DNA from 3 places in the Shigella sp. SIG6 genome. Region 2 is predicted to be linked to each of the others. Evidence: predicted binding sites of a transcription regulator. Region 2 holds the regulator's gene; each other region holds the start of a gene.
The links. The regulator LexA, encoded in region 2, represses DNA repair genes until DNA is damaged. The targets are predictions, from matches to a motif close to TNCTGTATGTACATACAGNA.
Positions count from the first base shown of each region.

Region 1: the regulator LexA is predicted to act here: its motif matches at 3,175-3,194, upstream of rmuC (DNA recombination protein RmuC).
Region 3: the regulator LexA is predicted to act here: its motif matches at 1,451-1,470, upstream of uvrB (excinuclease ABC subunit UvrB).

Region 1 is NZ_JBQZXC010000033.1:13,372-19,462, forward strand. It holds gene metE (5-methyltetrahydropteroyltriglutamate--homocysteine S-methyltransferase) at 1-1,220, shown strand, start outside; gene ACUU1M_RS08125 (dienelactone hydrolase family protein) at 1,259-2,074, opposite strand; gene udp (uridine phosphorylase) at 2,336-3,097, shown strand; gene rmuC (DNA recombination protein RmuC) at 3,238-4,665, shown strand; gene ubiE (bifunctional demethylmenaquinone methyltransferase/2-methoxy-6-polyprenyl-1,4-benzoquinol methylase UbiE) at 4,760-5,515, shown strand; gene ubiJ (ubiquinone biosynthesis protein UbiJ) at 5,529-6,091, shown strand, end outside.
Region 2 is NZ_JBQZXC010000053.1:12,356-18,446, forward strand. It holds gene dusA (tRNA dihydrouridine(20/20a) synthase DusA) at 1-732, opposite strand, end outside; partial or broken gene ACUU1M_RS10950 (DUF2713 family protein) at 1,095-2,080, opposite strand; gene zur (zinc uptake transcriptional repressor Zur) at 2,398-2,913, shown strand; gene ACUU1M_RS10960 (CsbD family protein) at 2,955-3,164, opposite strand; partial or broken gene dinF (MATE family efflux transporter DinF) at 3,280-4,421, opposite strand; gene lexA (transcriptional repressor LexA) at 4,494-5,102, opposite strand; gene dgkA (diacylglycerol kinase) at 5,212-5,580, opposite strand; gene plsB (glycerol-3-phosphate 1-O-acyltransferase PlsB) at 5,751-6,091, shown strand, end outside.
Region 3 is NZ_JBQZXC010000076.1:5,312-11,402, reverse strand. It holds gene uvrB (excinuclease ABC subunit UvrB) at 1-1,376, opposite strand, end outside; gene bioD (dethiobiotin synthase) at 1,955-2,632, opposite strand; gene bioC (malonyl-ACP O-methyltransferase BioC) at 2,625-3,380, opposite strand; gene bioF (8-amino-7-oxononanoate synthase) at 3,367-4,521, opposite strand; gene bioB (biotin synthase BioB) at 4,518-5,558, opposite strand; gene bioA (adenosylmethionine--8-amino-7-oxononanoate transaminase) at 5,645-6,091, shown strand, end outside.

The sequences.
Region 1 (6,091 bases), on a different contig from region 2:
TCGCCCTACAAAAATGCCATGAACTGGCACTGCTGCGCGATGCGCTGAACAGTGGTGACACGGCAGCTCTGGCAGAGTGGAGCGCCCCAATTCAGGCGCGTCGTCACTCTACTCGTGTACATAATCCGGCGGTAGAAAAGCGTCTGGCGGCGATCACCGCCCAGGACAGCCAGCGTGCGAATGTCTATGAAGTGCGTGCTGAAGCCCAGCGTGCGCGTTTTAAACTGCCAGCGTGGCCGACCACCACGATTGGTTCCTTCCCGCAAACCACGGAAATTCGTACCCTGCGTCTGGATTTCAAAAAGGGCAATCTCGACGCCAACAACTACCGCACGGGCATTGCGGAACATATCAAGCAGGCCATTGTTGAGCAGGAACGTTTGGGACTGGATGTGCTGGTACATGGTGAGGCCGAGCGTAATGACATGGTGGAATACTTTGGCGAGCACCTCGACGGATTTGTCTTTACGCAAAACGGTTGGGTACAGAGCTACGGTTCCCGCTGCGTGAAGCCACCGATTGTCATTGGTGACATTAGCCGCCCGGCACCGATTACCGTGGAGTGGGCGAAGTATGCGCAATCGCTGACCGACAAACCGGTGAAAGGGATGCTGACGGGGCCGGTGACCATACTCTGCTGGTCGTTCCCGCGTGAAGATGTCAGCCGTGAAACCATCGCCAAACAGATTGCGCTGGCGCTGCGTGATGAAGTGGCCGATCTGGAAGCCGCTGGAATTGGCATCATCCAGATTGACGAACCGGCGCTGCGCGAAGGTTTACCGCTGCGTCGTAGCGACTGGGATGCGTATCTCCAGTGGGGCGTAGAGGCCTTCCGTATCAACGCCGCCGTGGCGAAAGATGACACACAAATCCACACTCACATGTGTTATTGCGAGTTCAACGACATCATGGATTCGATTGCGGCGCTGGACGCAGACGTCATCACCATCGAAACCTCGCGTTCCGACATGGAGTTGCTGGAGTCGTTTGAAGAGTTTGATTATCCAAATGAAATCGGTCCTGGCGTCTATGACATTCACTCGCCAAACGTACCGAGCGTGGAATGGATTGAAGCCTTGCTGAAGAAAGCGGCAAAACGCATTCCGGCAGAGCGCCTGTGGGTCAACCCGGACTGTGGCCTGAAAACGCGCGGCTGGCCAGAAACCCGCGCGGCACTGGCGAACATGGTGCAGGCGGCGCAGAATTTGCGTCGGGGGTAAATCCAAACCGGGTGGTAATACCACCCGGTCTTTTCTCATTACAGCGACTTCTTCCCACCATACTGCTTAAACCATTCCAGCATACGCTGCCAGCCATCTTTCGCAGATTCGGCATGATAGCTCGGGCGATAATCAGCGTTGAATGCATGCCCGGCATCCGGGTACACGATAATCTCTGCTTTCGCATTAGCAGCCCGCAGCGCCTGGCGCATCGTTTCAACGCTCTCCTGCGGAATGCTGTTATCCTGACCACCATATAAGCCGAGAACCGGCGCGTTAAGATCGGTTGCGATATCAACAGATTGTTTCGGTGAATTCAGCGACTTGTCGCCCGTCAGTTTGCCGTACCACGCCACTGCGGCTTTTAGCTGTGGATTATGCGCGGCATACAGCCAGGTGATACGTCCACCCCAGCAGAATCCGGTGATCATTAAACGATGAACATCGCCGCCGTTGCGGGAAGCCCTACTGGCGACATGATCGAGATCGGCCAGCACCTGCGAGTCAGGCACTTTTGCTACCAGACCGCTAAGCAACGTGGGGATATCGGCAAAATCATTCGGATCGCCTTCGCGGAAGTAAAGTTCAGGTGCGATAGCCAGATACCCCTCCAGCGCCAGACGGCGACAAATGTCGCGGATATGTTCATGCACGCCAAAAATTTCCTGCACTACAATGACCACTGGCAGTGGGCCATCGCTTTGCTTTGGTCTGGCATGGTAAGCAGGCATGTTATCCCCTTGTGAAGGGATAGAGGTGAAGCCCGCCACAATCGCGTCGTCCGGGGTCTGAACGATGGTCGAAGCGAGAGGCGATGCAGCAGGTGCAAATCCAGATTGTTGTGTTGTTGCCATGGTATTCTCCGTACCCTTATAAAAATGTTGCGCAATGTTAACTATAGTCAGCATGCAACAAATCACATTGCCTGAATCGGCTCATCTTTTATGCAGTCCTGCAGAATGAAGAGTGATTTATGTGATATGAATCACTTTTGGTGGGTAAATTTATGCAACGCATTTGCGTCATGGTGATGAGTATCACGAAAAAATGTTAAACCCTTCGGTAAAGTGTCTTTTTGCTTCTTCTGACTAAACCGATTCACAGAGGAGTTGTATATGTCCAAGTCTGATGTTTTTCATCTCGGCCTCACTAAAAACGATTTACAAGGGGCTACGCTTGCCATCGTCCCTGGCGACCCGGATCGTGTGGAAAAGATCGCCGCGCTGATGGATAAGCCGGTTAAGCTGGCATCTCACCGCGAATTCACTACCTGGCGTGCAGAGCTGGATGGTAAACCTGTTATCGTCTGCTCTACCGGTATCGGCGGCCCGTCTACCTCTATTGCTGTTGAAGAGCTGGCACAGCTGGGCATTCGCACCTTCCTGCGTATCGGTACAACGGGCGCTATTCAGCCGCATATTAATGTGGGTGATGTCCTGGTTACCACGGCGTCTGTCCGTCTGGATGGCGCGAGCCTGCACTTCGCACCGCTGGAATTCCCGGCTGTCGCTGATTTCGAATGTACGACTGCGCTGGTTGAAGCTGCGAAATCTATTGGCGCGACAACTCACGTTGGCGTGACAGTTTCTTCTGATACCTTCTACCCAGGTCAGGAACGTTACGATACTTACTCTGGTCGCGTAGTTCGTCACTTTAAAGGTTCTATGGAAGAGTGGCAGGCGATGGGCGTAATGAACTATGAAATGGAATCTGCAACTCTGCTGACCATGTGTGCAAGTCAGGGCCTGCGTGCCGGTATGGTAGCGGGTGTTATCGTTAACCGCACCCAGCAAGAGATCCCGAATGCTGAGACGATGAAACAAACCGAAAGCCATGCGGTGAAAATCGTGGTGGAAGCGGCGCGTCGTCTGCTGTAATTCTCTTCTCCTGTCTGAAGGCCGACGCGTTCGGCCTTTTGTATTTTTGCGTAGCGCCTCGCAGGAAATGCCTTTCCAACTGGACGTTTGTACAGCACAATTCTATTTTGTGCGGGTAAGTTGTTGCGTCAGGAGGCGTTGTGGATTTCTCAATCATGGTTTACGCAGTTATTGCGTTGGTGGGTGTGGCAATTGGCTGGCTGTTTGCCAGTTATCAACATGCGCAGCAAAAAGCCGAGCAATTAGCTGAACGTGAAGAGATGGTCGCGGAGTTAAGCGCGGCAAAACAACAAATTACCCAAAGCGAGCACTGGCGTGCAGAGTGTGAATTGCTCAATAACGAAGTGCGCAGCCTGCAAAGTATTAACACCTCTCTGGAGGCCGATCTGCGTGAAGTAACCACGCGGATGGAAGCCGCACAGCAACATGCTGACGATAAAATTCGCCAGATGATTAACAGCGAGCAGCGCCTCAGTGAGCAGTTTGAAAACCTCGCCAACCGTATTTTTGAGCACAGCAATCGCCGGGTTGATGAGCAAAACCGTCAGAGTCTGAACAGCCTGTTGTCGCCGCTACGTGAACAACTGGACGGTTTCCGCCGTCAGGTTCAGGACAGCTTCGGTAAAGAAGCACAAGAACGCCATACCCTGACCCACGAAATTCGCAATCTCCAGCAACTCAACGCGCAAATGGCCCAGGAAGCGATCAACCTGACGCGCGCGCTGAAAGGCGACAATAAAACCCAGGGCAACTGGGGCGAGGTAGTATTGACGCGGGTGCTGGAGGCTTCCGGTCTGCGTGAAGGGTATGAATATGAAACCCAGGTCAGCATCGAAAATGACGCCCGCTCGCGGATGCAGCCGGATGTCATCGTGCGGCTGCCGCAGGGAAAAGATGTGGTGATCGACGCCAAAATGACGCTGGTCGCCTATGAACGCTATTTTAACGCCGAAGACGACTACACCCGCGAAAGCGCGCTACAGGAACATATCGCGTCGGTGCGTAACCATATCCGTTTGCTGGGACGCAAAGATTATCAACAGCTGCCGGGGCTGCGAACTCTGGATTACGTGCTGATGTTTATTCCCGTTGAACCCGCTTTTTTACTGGCGCTTGACCGCCAGCCGGAGCTGATCACCGAAGCGTTGAAAAACAATATCATGCTGGTTAGCCCGACTACGCTGCTGGTGGCGTTGCGTACTATTGCCAACCTGTGGCGTTATGAGCATCAAAGCCGTAACGCCCAGCAAATCGCCGATCGTGCCAGCAAGCTGTACGACAAGATGCGTTTGTTCATCGATGACATGTCCGCGATTGGTCAAAGTCTCGACAAAGCGCAGGATAACTACCGCCAGGCAATGAAAAAACTCTCTTCAGGTCGCGGAAATGTGCTGGCGCAGGCAGAAGCGTTTCGCGGTTTAGGAGTAGAAATTAAACGCGAGATTAATCCGGATTTGGCTGAACAGGCGGTGAGCCAGGATGAAGAGTATCGACTTCGGTCGGTTCCGGAGCAGCCGAATGATGAAGCTTATCAACGCGATGATGAATATAATCAGCAGTCGCGCTAGCCCATTAGGGGTAGTTAAGCCGGGTAGAAATCTAGGGCATCGACGCCCAATCTGTTACACTTCTGGAACAATTTTTTGATGAGCAGGCATTGAGATGGTGGATAAGTCACAAGAAACGACGCACTTTGGTTTTCAGACCGTCGCGAAGGAACAAAAAGCGGATATGGTCGCCCACGTTTTCCATTCCGTGGCATCAAAATACGATGTCATGAATGATTTGATGTCATTTGGTATTCATCGTTTGTGGAAGCGATTCACGATTGATTGCAGCGGCGTACGCCGTGGGCAGACCGTGCTGGATCTGGCTGGTGGCACCGGCGACCTGACAGCGAAATTCTCCCGCCTGGTCGGAGAAACTGGCAAAGTGGTCCTTGCTGATATCAATGAATCCATGCTCAAAATGGGACGCGAGAAGCTGCGTAATATCGGTGTGATTGGCAACGTTGAGTATGTTCAGGCGAACGCTGAGGCGCTGCCGTTCCCGGATAACACCTTTGATTGCATCACCATTTCGTTTGGTCTGCGTAACGTCACCGACAAAGATAAAGCACTGCGTTCAATGTATCGCGTGCTGAAACCCGGCGGCCGCCTGCTGGTGCTTGAGTTCTCGAAGCCAATTATCGAGCCGCTGAGCAAAGCCTATGATGCATACTCCTTCCATGTGCTGCCGCGTATTGGCTCACTGGTCGCGAACGACGCCGACAGCTACCGTTATCTGGCAGAATCCATCCGTATGCATCCCGATCAGGATACCCTGAAAGCCATGATGCAGGATGCCGGATTCGAAAGTGTCGACTACTACAATCTGACGGCAGGGGTTGTGGCGCTGCATCGTGGTTATAAGTTCTGACAGGAGACCGGAAATGCCTTTTAAACCTTTAGTGACGGCAGGAATTGAAAGTCTGCTCAACACCTTCCTGTATCGCTCACCCGCGCTGAAAACAGCCCGCTCGCGTCTGCTGGGTAAAGTATTGCGCGTGGAGGTAAAAGGCTTTTCGACGTCATTGATTCTGGTGTTCAGCGAACGCCAGGTTGATGTACTGGGCGAATGGGCAGGCGATGCTGACTGCACCGTTATCGCCTACGCCAGTGTGTTGCCGAAACTTCGCGATCGCCAGCAGCTTACCGCACTGATTCGCAGTGGTGAGCTGGAAGTGCAGGGCGATATTCAGGTGGTGCAAAACTTCGTTGCGCTGGCAGATCTGGCAGAGTTCGACCCTGCGGAACTGCTGGCCCCTTATACCGGTGATATCGCCGCTGAAGGAATCAGCAAAGCCATGCGCGGAGGCGCAAAGTTCCTGCATCACGGCATTAAGCGCCAGCAACGTTATGTGGCGGAAGCCATTACTGAAGAGTGGCGTATGGCACCCGGTCCGCTTGAAGTGGCCTGGTTTGCGGAAGAGACGGCTGCCGTCGAGCGTGCTGT
Region 2 (6,091 bases):
GCCATCCATATGTTGCAAATGCGCTTTAGCTTCTTCCAGCGACTTGATACCACCGTTAATCGACATTGTCAGATGCGGGAAGTCACGCTTCAGTTGATACACACGCGGATAATCGAGCGGCGGGATTTCACGGTTTTCTTTCGGGCTTAACCCCGAAAGCCAGGCTTTACGTGCGTGGATGATGAACATCTCACACTCGCCTTTGCCGGAAACGGTATTGATGAAATCGCAGAGAAATTCATAGCTGTCCTGGTCGTCGATGCCAATACGCGTTTTCACCGTCACCGGAATCGACACCACATCGCGCATCGCTTTCACGCAGTCGGCAACCAGCTGCGCATTACCCATCAGACACGCACCAAACATGCCGTTCTGCACCCGGTCAGACGGGCAGCCGACATTCAGGTTGATCTCATCATATCCGCGCGCTTCTGCCAGCTTTGCACACTGCGCCAGCGCCGCCGGATCGCTACCGCCCAGTTGCAACGCTACCGGATGTTCTTCTTCACTGTACGCCAGATAATCACCTTTACCGTGAATAATCGCCCCTGTGGTCACCATTTCGGTATAAAGCAACGTATTGCGGGAAAGCAGACGCAAGAAATAGCGGCAATGTCTGTCCGTCCAGTCGAGCATTGGTGCAACGCTAAACCGACCACTCCAGTGAACGTCAGTTTTTTCAGGCATTGCGCTGGTTTGGTTGATTTTTTGCATTTCAGAATTACCGTGCATTTTCAAATGTAGAGATTATTTTATCGATATATCATGGGGTTATGTTATTCAGCTTCACTGTTCAGGAGGCTCAATAGCGGGGTACTATACCATAACAACAGGAAGCGCCTGTCTCATTGCAAAAGAAAATTGAGATCCTCTCAAGGCATGAAGCTCTCACGAAGTGATGGAAATAATCTTATTAGCCGTTAACTTTGTTAAGGCCAATGATAAACAATCCAGGTTCGACGATAAATAAAAAATCACACATTAAACTCTGGTGATATATCTCCCTGCTAATAGCATTGATAGAGAAAAAAGAACCTAATAAATATTGGGTCCTTTTATATAATGCCTTCCATACTATCGAAGAACTTCACATATTATTTCTCCGATTTAACCCCGAACAAGTCATAAATTAATTTAGAAGTGTCTGTAAGTATTTTAATCTCTTCCTTTGAGGCTGGGTCAAACGACTTCACGAAGCTAATTAATTGTGGTGCAGCATCTCGCATTTTGCTTAAAATATCAGGATCGAGCGTTCCTTCATTCACCAGATGTGACATCTTATCCAGATAGCCATCAAAATTCATTTCTCCCCCATCTGCCAGACGCTTCATCTCTCCCAGGTACTTCTTCATATCACGTTGATATAATTTTTCAAACTGAGCTTTCAGGTAGCTCTCATTATTTTCATTAATATACACTGTTTCTGATAAATCTGCGTAGGCACTAGAATATGAAAGTGAAATTAACAGCGAAGCAAATAATTTTAAGCTGTTGTCATCATGTTCCTGGCAGGCATTAACAAACGTTAAAAAACCAGAACCTATTGCTTGAAAATGTATATTCGCTAAAGGTTCATTATCCTTAGATTCCTCATAAAATAGCTGAACCGTGGAGGGAAGGCCATTCTTAGTTTCTACATCAAAAGTACATTGTTCAATGGGCATTGCATCTTTATTATCCCCAAGATTACATATACTATTAATCGCGAAATGAAAAATAGCCCGGTCAACAACTGATGCAATAAAGTCACGATCGTTTAAATCCTCATCAGTGCAATCGTCAGTATACTTATTGACCCACATTTTGAGAACATTTATTTGCTCAATTAAAAACACATTTTTTTACGTGCATGCCATAAATTATGCGTGATTCGTTGAATAAACAAATCTATTTTTGCAATAATTATATCCCGATGACGCAGCGCTGCATAATCAATAGATTTACCATATATATTATTTAATTTACCTTTGATTGAACCTCTATTATCCAATTTATCTTTGGTTGCATCTTTATTTTCGAATTGATTTGAATTGAGTGTTTTATTAAAGTATCCAGTTGCACCGGGTATTATCTTCAACATGATTCATCTACCTTTTTTGTCGTACCGTGTCCTCCTTATAATTCTTTTGCCATCTGGTCACTATCAAAAATCGCTCATAATTTCTGAACTACAGGTATGCGTTTAAACCCAGTTAAATAAATAGCGAGTTAACTTGAAGCAATTTATTTAAAAATGAATTATTAATTATTATCGTGTTGATAATGGTACGACAAGGCAACACAACACCTTACCTACAAAACAGAAAATCAACATTACGGCAACAATAAGGGTTCTCGGTGTTTTTCCTGGAACATGGTAAAGTAAGGACATTCTTAACCCCCACTTTGAGGTGCCCGATGGAAAAGACCACAACGCAGGAGTTATTAGCGCAGGCTGAAAAAATCTGCGCGCAGCGTAATGTGCGCCTGACCCCACAGCGCCTGGAAGTGTTGCGCCTGATGAGTCTGCAGGATGGCGCTATCAGCGCTTATGATCTGCTTGATTTACTGCGCGAAGCTGAACCGCAAGCCAAGCCGCCAACGGTTTATCGCGCGCTGGATTTTCTGCTTGAGCAAGGTTTTGTGCATAAGGTGGAATCCACCAACAGTTATGTGCTCTGTCATCTGTTCGACCAGCCCACGCATACGTCAGCCATGTTTATTTGCGATCGCTGCGGCGCGGTGAAAGAAGAGTGTGCAGAAGGCGTGGAAGACATTATGCATACGCTGGCGGCAAAAATGGGGTTTGCCCTGCGGCATAATGTGATTGAAGCACATGGGCTCTGTGCGGCATGCGTGGAAGTGGAAACGTGTCGTCATCCTGAACAGTGCCAGCATGATCACTCTGTGCAGGTGAAAAAGAAACCGCGTTAAGAGGGCGTACATCCTTGTACACGTCGGGCAGGAGGGATTAATTACCAGCGATATTCATTGCGGGTTTCCCAATCCACGACCTCTTTTTCTGCCTGATCTTTCTGATAACCATAACGTTCCTGGATTTTACCGACCAGTTGATCACGTTTACCTTCAATGATCGTCATATCATCATCGGTCAGTTTGCCCCATTGCTCTTTCACTTTACCTTTAAACTGTTTCCAGTTACCGCCGGCTTCATCTTTATTCATAATCAAGACCTCATCGTTAGGTTGTGAATGAGAGTACGTTCACTTTTCTTCTGAACGTGAGATTAAGTGTAGTCAGCAATTTGGCTTAGGATAATTTATTCAGAATTTTTAACCGTCACGTTGCGGCAAACCAGGTACCGTTGCGCCAGTGACGCCGCCAGATAGCCGCCAGAGAAAGCCCGCGCAACGCCAGAAAGACGGTTAATGCCAGCCACAAACCATGATTACCCAGCCACGGCAGCGTAAGGAGCGTCAGCGCAAAACCTGCGGCGGCCACCGCCATACTGTTACGCATTTCGGCGGCACGCGTTGCGCCTATAAACATGCCGTCCAGCAGATAACACCAGACGCCAACCAACGGCAAAATCACCTGCCAGATAAGATAGCGGTCAGCCAGCTGCTGAATCTGGGTTAACGACGTCAGCAACGCAATGATGTGTTCCCCTGCCAGCAAATAAACCACCGAAAACAGTAACGCTACAATCCCCGACTGGCGGCACGCTGCCCGCCATACATCCAGCAACTGGCTACCGTCGCGCGCACCGTATGCCTGACCGGAGTGCGCTTCAACCGCGTAGGCAAAACCATCAAGCGCATAGGCGGTAAAGGTGAGTAGCGTCATCAGAACCGCGTTAACAGCGATAATGTCACTCCCCAGTCGCGCACCAAGTACGGTGATCGCGCCGAAACAGAGTTGCAACAACAGCGAACGCAGCATGATATCGCGGTTAAGCGCCAGCAAGCGACGGAAGTTTCCTCGCCAGGCAGTTTTCAGCATTTCGCCGGAAATTCCGCGTAGTTTGAGGATTTTACGCACCATTAGCAGACCAATCAGCAATGTTGCATATTCCGCAATAACCGTCGCCAGCGCCGCGCCTGTTCCAGGACCGCTTCACTACCGCCAACAATATGCAGCGCCAGATCGATAATCGGCGTACGCAACAGCGCAATTAACGCCCCGGCCCCCAACGCCAACAGCAACGGTTGCACCAGCGCACGGGCTAATGCCTGAGGATTTTTGGCACCATAAGCCTGCGCAGTCAGCCCGGTGGTGCTCATGCGTAAAAACAGCAACAGCATAAAGAGAAAGCTGGTCGCCGTTGCACCAACCGCCACGCCGCCCAAATAAACCGGACTATCAAGATGACCAATTACCGCCGTATCGACCAGTCCCAGCAACGGAACGGTGATATTGGAGAAAATCATGGGTAAGGCGAGATGCCAGAGTGCTTTATCAGATGAAGTGAGGAATGCCATGCAGACAAGCCTGATGAAGAGAGATGAAAAACAAACCGCGACGCCAGGCGGCATCGCGGTCTCAGAGATATGTTACAGCCAGTCGCCGTTGCGAATAACCCCAACCGCCAGCCCTTCAATGGTGAAGCTCTGCTGACGAAGGTCAACGACAATTGGTTTAAACTCGCTATTTTCTGGCAACAGTTCGACTTTATTGCCCTGTTTTTTCAGGCGCTTAACGGTAACTTCGTCATCAATACGTGCGACAACGACCTGACCGTTACGTACATCCTGAGTTTTATGCACTGCCAGCAAGTCGCCATCCATAATGCCGATATCTTTCATCGACATCCCGCTGACGCGCAGCAGGAAATCAGCATTCGGCTTGAACAAGGAAGGATCGACCTGATAATGACCTTCAATATGCTGTTGCGCCAGAAGCGGTTCACCGGCAGCCACACGACCTACCAGCGGCAACCCTTCTTCCTCTTCCTGCAACAGACGAATCCCGCGTGATGCGCCGGAAACAATTTCAATAACGCCTTTGCGTGCCAGCGCCTTCAGATGTTCTTCAGCCGCGTTTGGGGAACGGAACCCCAAACGCTGCGCGATTTCCGCACGCGTCGGCGGCATACCTGTCTGGCTGATGTGATCACGGATGAGATCAAACACCTCTTGTTGCCTGGCCGTTAACGCTTTCATTCCGCCCCCTGGGTGTATATACAGTTATGCTGTGAGTATATACAGCAAAAGGCGATTTTGGAACCATAAACTGCACAATAAACCAGAGATTTATCGAAATCTGGAAGGGTTATCCAAAATGCGACCATAACAGGATGCACCAGGTAATCACGGCGACGATAATGGCAATCAGCACCGCGGCGGATCCCATATCTTTTGCGCGTCCGGAAAGCTCATGGTATTCAGAGCCAATTCGGTCAACCACTGCTTCGATGGCGCTATTGAGGATTTCCACAATCATCACCAGCATCACGGAGCTGATAAGCAGCACGCGGGTAATTGCGTCCACATCCAGCCAGCAGGCGATGACCACCGCCAACAATACCGCTACGCCTTCCTGACGGAATGCCGCTTCGTTGATCCATGCAGCGCGTAAACCTTTCCAGGAATAGCCAGCAGCTTTGATAATTCGGGTGAATCCAGTGGTATTATTGGCCATTGAAAGAACCTTTTTACATTATGAGCGTCAATATCAGTGTACCGTTAAATCCGATGATTCGGGTTTGCGTAACGCCGCGCGAAACATGAGCGGATACCACAGAATTTCCCATGACTTTCTGCTATCCTTGCCGCGCATTTGCATTATTAACCAGAGGCTTTACATCGTTTATGTCCGGCTGGCCACGAATTTACTACAAATTACTGAATTTACCATTAAGCATCCTGGTAAAAAGCAAGTCTATTCCGGCAGATCCTGCCCCGGAACTGGGGCTGGATACCTCTCGTCCAATTATGTACGTTTTACCGTACAACTCGAAAGCAGATTTGCTGACGTTGCGCGCCCAGTGTCTGGCACATGATTTGCCTGACCCGTTAGAGCCGCTGGAAATCGACGGCACGCTACTGCCGCGCTATGTGTTCATTCACGGCGGGCCGCGTGTATTCACCTATTACACGCCGAAAGAAGAGTCTATTAAGCTTTTCCACGACTATCTCGATTTGCACCGTAG
Region 3 (6,091 bases), on a different contig from region 2:
GCCATTCGCTTGGTCAGTGTGGTGACCAGCACGCGTTCGTTAATTGCCGCTCGCTGACGAATCTCCGAAAGAAGATCATCAACCTGTGTCGCCACCGGCCGCACTTCGATAATCGGGTCAAGCAATCCGGTTGGACGCACCACCTGATCCACCACATCGCCGCCGGATTTTTCCAGCTCGTAATTACCCGGCGTCGCCGAAACATAGATGGTTTGCGGCGCTAATGCTTCGAACTCTTCAAACTTAAGCGGACGGTTATCCAGCGCTGATGGCAGGCGGAAGCCGTACTCCACCAGTGTCTCTTTACGCGCCCGGTCACCGCGATACATGCCGCCAATTTGTGGAATGGTGACGTGAGATTCATCGACGACCAGCAGCCCATCGGCAGGCAGGTAATCAAACAGCGTCGGCGGTGGCTCACCCGGTCCACGACCGGAGAGGAAGCGCGAGTAGTTTTCAATCCCCGAACAGTAGCCCAGCTCGTTCATCATCTCCAGATCAAACTGGGTACGCTGGGTCAGCCGCTGCTCTTCCAGCAGTTTGTTGTTTTCCAACAGCACTTTGCGTCTGGCGGCCAGTTCTTCTTTGATCTCCTCCATCGCCTGTACGATGCGCTCGCGCGGTGTGACGTAGTGCGTTTTCGGGTAGATGGTAAAACGTGGAATAGTGGAAACAATCTGCCCGGTCAGCGGGTCAAATAACGACAATCGTTCCACTTCCTCGTCAAACAGTTCCACGCGAAGTGCAATGTCATCCGATTCTGCCGGGAAGATATCTATCACCTCGCCACGAACGCGGAAAGTACCACGCTGGAATGCTTGATCATTACGAGCGTATTGCAGCTCCGCCAGTCGGCGCAGAATCGCGCGCTGATCGATAATCATACCGACCGTGAGATGGAGCATCATCTTGAGATATAAATCAGGATCGCCCAGACCATAAATCGCGGAAACAGACGCCACTACAATCACATCACGCCGCTCCAGCATCGCTTTGGTGGCGGACAAACGCATCTGCTCAATATGTTCGTTAACCGAGGCATCTTTCTCAATGAAGGTGTCGGAACTCGGTACATAGGCTTCCGGCTGATAGTAGTCGTAGTAGGAGACGAAATACTCCACCGCGTTTTCCGGGAAGAACTCTTTCATTTCGCCATACAGCTGGGCCGCCAGCGTTTTGTTGGGCGCAAGTACCATGGTTGGGCGCTGAAGGTCAGCAATGACATTGGCAATGGTGAAGGTTTTCCCGGAGCCAGTCACGCCAAGTAACGTCTGGTGCGCCAGGCCATCTTCCAGCCCCTCTTCGAGACGTCGAATCGCCTCTGGCTGATCGCCAGAAGGTTTAAAAACGGAATTCAGTTTGAACGGTTTACTCATGAGTCGCTACCTGAAGGAGTTGGGCGGGCAGGTATGTAATTTTACTCGTCGAACTTAATTATGCCAACAAATTATACTGGATAAAAAAACAGTTCATCACCATAATATTTCTGATACAGCGTAAACTCCGCTGTCAATCATGAGCAAAATTTACTCTGTGGCGAGATAAAACTCCGGCCTTACCGGGTTATCCCCAAAGCAACGGCTTTTTTAACATTTGTCAAGATGAGTGATGACAGTTTTATGGCAAGAGATGCCTGTTCAGTGACTGCCATTGCATTTATCTAACCAGTTAAAAAATAAAAGATATTTCTTTGAGCCGTCTTTAACGCCAATTCGCGTGCAAGCCGCGTATTCTCTCGCTTGCCTCGTGTTTTCTAACTCTAATACACATGGTTATCCACAGGAATAGTGGATAACTGTCTCCAGCCCCTATCCCCCGCCGCCTGGGCAATTCCCACATTCGCCGCATGAGGCGGAAGTAAAATTTTTTTCGTGATTATTTTAGAATTTAATTGGTTAAATTGCAGTCAATCGAAGACGCGATCTCGCTCGCAATTTAACCAAATACAGAATGGCTACAACAAGGCAAGGTTTATGTACTTTCCGGTTGCCGCATTTTCTGGATTTTCTGCAAGCCAGGGGATCTCTCCCAGCAGCGGCGCGGGAATCATGCGGGTGAGCGTGGTCATATATTCAGCGTGACGTTTTCCCGGAGGCGTAACATCGTTCGCCACCCAACCCGCCAGAGTCAGTCCGGCGTGTTGTATTGCCTGCGCAGTCAACATCGCGTGATTAATACAGCCGAGTTTCACACCAACTACCAGTATCACCGGCAGTTGTTCCTGTGTTACCCAATCTGCAAAAGTGAAAGTGTCAGAAAGCGGCGTAAACCAGCCGCCAGCACCTTCCACTAACACCCAGTCAGCCTGTTGTTCAAGCGCGCGTAATCCGGCGCTCATTACCAATGATTCTATCGGCCTGCCCTCTTGGGCGCTGATGATGTGCGGCGAGGTGGGTTCTGCGAAGGTGTAAGGATTTACCGTTGCGTAATCCAGCTGCAGGCTGCTGTTGTGCTGTAACGCCAGCGCGTCACTATTACGTAAGCCTTCCGGGGTCTTTTCGCTGCCAGAGGCGACCGGTTTATAACCTGCCGTCCGATAACCTACTGCCTTCGCGGCTTGTAAAAGTGCACAACTGGCGACGGTTTTCCCCACTTCGGTATCCGTTCCGGTGACAAAATAACGTTTACTCACGAGCAATCACTCCCAAAAAAAGATGATACGTCAGAGGATATCGCCCCTGTTGTTGCGGCCAGGCCAGTTGCAATCGCTGCAACTGCGAACGCGTTAATATTCGCGGGTCGCGCCCTTCATGAAGATGCGTAGCACCGATGCCTTTCAGCGAACGCATGGCACTGAGCGCATCATCAAACCATAGTGTGATGAGCTGAATATGATGTTGATAACGTACGCCGTTCAGCGACTCTTCGATTTCATCTGGCGGTAAAAAGCGATTAGCATGCGGACGCTCGTCCACCGCCTGCCGCGCCTGATGCAGTTCGGGTAACGATCCCTGCACCAGCGTGGTAAACGCGACCACGCCTCCGGGGCGCACCACCCGATACAGCTCGCGGAGTGCCGTGGATAAATTACCGCACCACTGCACCGCGAGATTGCTCCATGCAAGATCGAACGTCGCAGTCGCTAACGGCAGGGATTCGATATCTCCCGCCAGATAATGATCTGCGGCATCTTTATGGCGGGCTTGTGCAAGCATTGGCGGCGAGAGATCTAACGCCGTCACCTGCGCGTGACGTTCCCGCCAGTGGCGGCTCATCCAGCCAGGTCCACAACCCGCGTCCAGTACGTGGGTGTATTTACGCTGTGGAAGCATTGCCAGTAAGGCGTCAGCACTCTGGCGCTGTAGATCTGCATGTTGCTCATAGTGTGCGGCTGCCCGACCAAATGCCGCTGCAATGGCTTGTTTATTAACCGTTGCCATGCAGCACCTCCAGCAGACGGTCGATATCCTGCATTTCATGCGCAGCGGTTAGCGTTAAGCGCAGTCGCGCAGTACCAGCGGGTACGGTTGGCGGGCGAATCGCCGTGACCCAGCAGCCTTGCTGGCGCAGTTTTTCTGCCAGTTGTAACGCACGGCTGTTATCACCGACGATCAATGGCTGGATGGCGCTGCATGAATCAGCCAGCGTAAACGGCAAATCCTGTACTCCGGCACGAAAACGCGCAATGAGTGACACCAGTTTTTCGCGCCGTGCATCCCCCTCATCACGGCGAATGACCGCCAGCGACGCACGTAATGCCTGCGCCTGAGCGGGCGGCATACTGGTGCTGTAGATAAGGTGGCGGGCGAATTGCAGCAGATAATCCGCCACCGTACTTGAGCAAAGCACCGCAGCCCCACTGACGCCAAATCCTTTGCCAAAAGTCACTACCAGCAATTCTGGTTTTACCTTTTGCAGCCAGCAGCTGCCGCGCCCCTGCTCCCCGATAACGCCCGTGCCGTGGGCATCATCGACCATCAACCAGCCATTGTGCTGTTGCGTTACCTGCTGGATTTCCGCCAGTGGCGCGCTATCGCCGTCCATGCTGAACACGCCTTCTGTCACCACCAGTTGCTGCCCCGGACAGGGGGAAGCAAGCAGTCGCGCCAGATGAGCGACATCGTTATGAGTAAAACGGCGAAGCTGCGACGGGCTTAAACTGGCAGCCTCCAGCAATGAGGCATGGCTAAGCCGGTCGGCAACAATACGGTCCTCTTTCGCCATCATCGCGGCAATGACTGCCTGATTCGCGGCAAAACCAGAGATAAACAGCAGCGCCCGCGAATAGCCAAGCCACTCGGCCAGTTCTTCTTCCAGCGCCTGATGCACCACGCTATAACCGCTGACGTGACCGGAGCCGCCGCTACCGATGCCAAATTGCTCCGCCCCCTGCTTCCAGGCACGGATAATTTGCGGATGATGGCTTAAACCTAAATAATCGTTACTGGAAAAGTTCAGATACTGGCGATCATCCGCCACCAGCCAGCGTCCGGCTCCTTGCGCCACCGGATAACGGCGACGCAGGGCATCGGCAGCACGCCGCGCATCGAGCGCCGCGTTGATTTTCTCCTGCCAGCTCATAATGCTGCCGCGTTGTAATATTCGTCGGTGTCCGGGGTCATCAGCGCCTGTCCAAGACGTTGCTGTTGTTCGTTATCCCCTGCCAGCACGGCAGTTTGCTGCGGATTTAGCCCCAGTTTGCGGAACAGTTGCAGGTCTTTATCTTCTTCCGGATTCGGCGTGGTCAGCAGTTTGCAACCGTAGAAAATCGAGTTTGCGCCTGCCATAAAGCACATCGCCTGAGTCTGTTCGTTCATCTGCTCGCGTCCGGCAGAAAGGCGCACGTAAGAGGTCGGCATCATGATCCGCGCTACGGCAATGGTGCGAATAAAATCAAAGGCATCAACGTCATCGTTATCGGCAAGCGGCGTGCCTTTCACCTTCACCAGCATGTTGATTGGTACGCTTTCCGGCGGCGTCGGCAGGTTTGCCAGTTGCAGCAATAATCCGGCGCGATCTTTTACCGTTTCGCCTAAGCCCACAATGCCACCTGAGCAGACTTTGATCCCGGCATCGCGCACTTTTTCCAGCGTATCGAGGCGTTCCTGATAAGTGCGTGTGGTGATGATATTGCCGTAAAACTCCGGCGAGGTGTCCAGGTTGTGGTTGTAGTAATCCAGCCCGGCGTTCGCGAGGCGCTGCGCCTGAGATTCACTCAACGTGCCCAGCGTCATACACGCCTCTAGCCCCATCGCTTTTACCCCCTGCACCATTTGTTCCAGGTACGGCATATCGCGTTCGTGGGGATTCTTCCATGCCGCGCCCATACAGAAGCGCGTCGATCCTGCCGCTTTCGCTTTGCGCGCCGACTCCAGCACCTGTTCAACTTCCATCAACCGCTCGGCTTCCAGCCCGGTTTTGTAGCGCGAGCTTTGCGGGCAGTATTTGCAATCTTCCGGACAAGCTCCGGTCTTAATCGACAGCAACGTGCTGACCTGCACCTGACGAGGATCGAAATGCTGGCGATGCACCTGCTGCGCTTCAAACAGCAGATCCAGCAACGGTTTTTCAAATAATTCTGTGACTTGCGACAATGTCCAGCGTGGGCGGTGAGCCATGGGGCTTCTCCAAAACGTGTTTTTTGTTGTTAATTCGGTGTAGGCTTGTAAACCTAAATCTTTTCAATTTGGTTTACAAGTCGATTATGACAACGGACGATCTTGCCTTTGACCAACGCCATATCTGGCACCCATACACATCCATGACCTCCCCTCTGCCGGTTTATCCGGTGGCGAGCGCCGAAGGTTGCGAGCTAATTTTGTCTGACGGCAGACGCCTGGTTGACGGTATGTCGTCCTGGTGGGCGGCGATCCACGGCTACAATCACCCGCAGCTTAATGCGGCGATGAAGACGCAAATTGATGCCATGTCGCATGTGATGTTTGGCGGTATCACCCATGCGCCCGCCATCGAGCTATGCCGCAAACTGGTGGCAATGACGCCGCAACCGCTGGAGTGCGTTTTTCTCGCGGACTCCGGTTCCGTAGCGGTGGAAGTGGCGATGAAAATGGCGTTGCAGTACTGGCAAGCCAAAGGCGAAGCGCGCCAGCGTTTTCTGACCTTCCGCAATGGTTATCATGGCGATACCTTT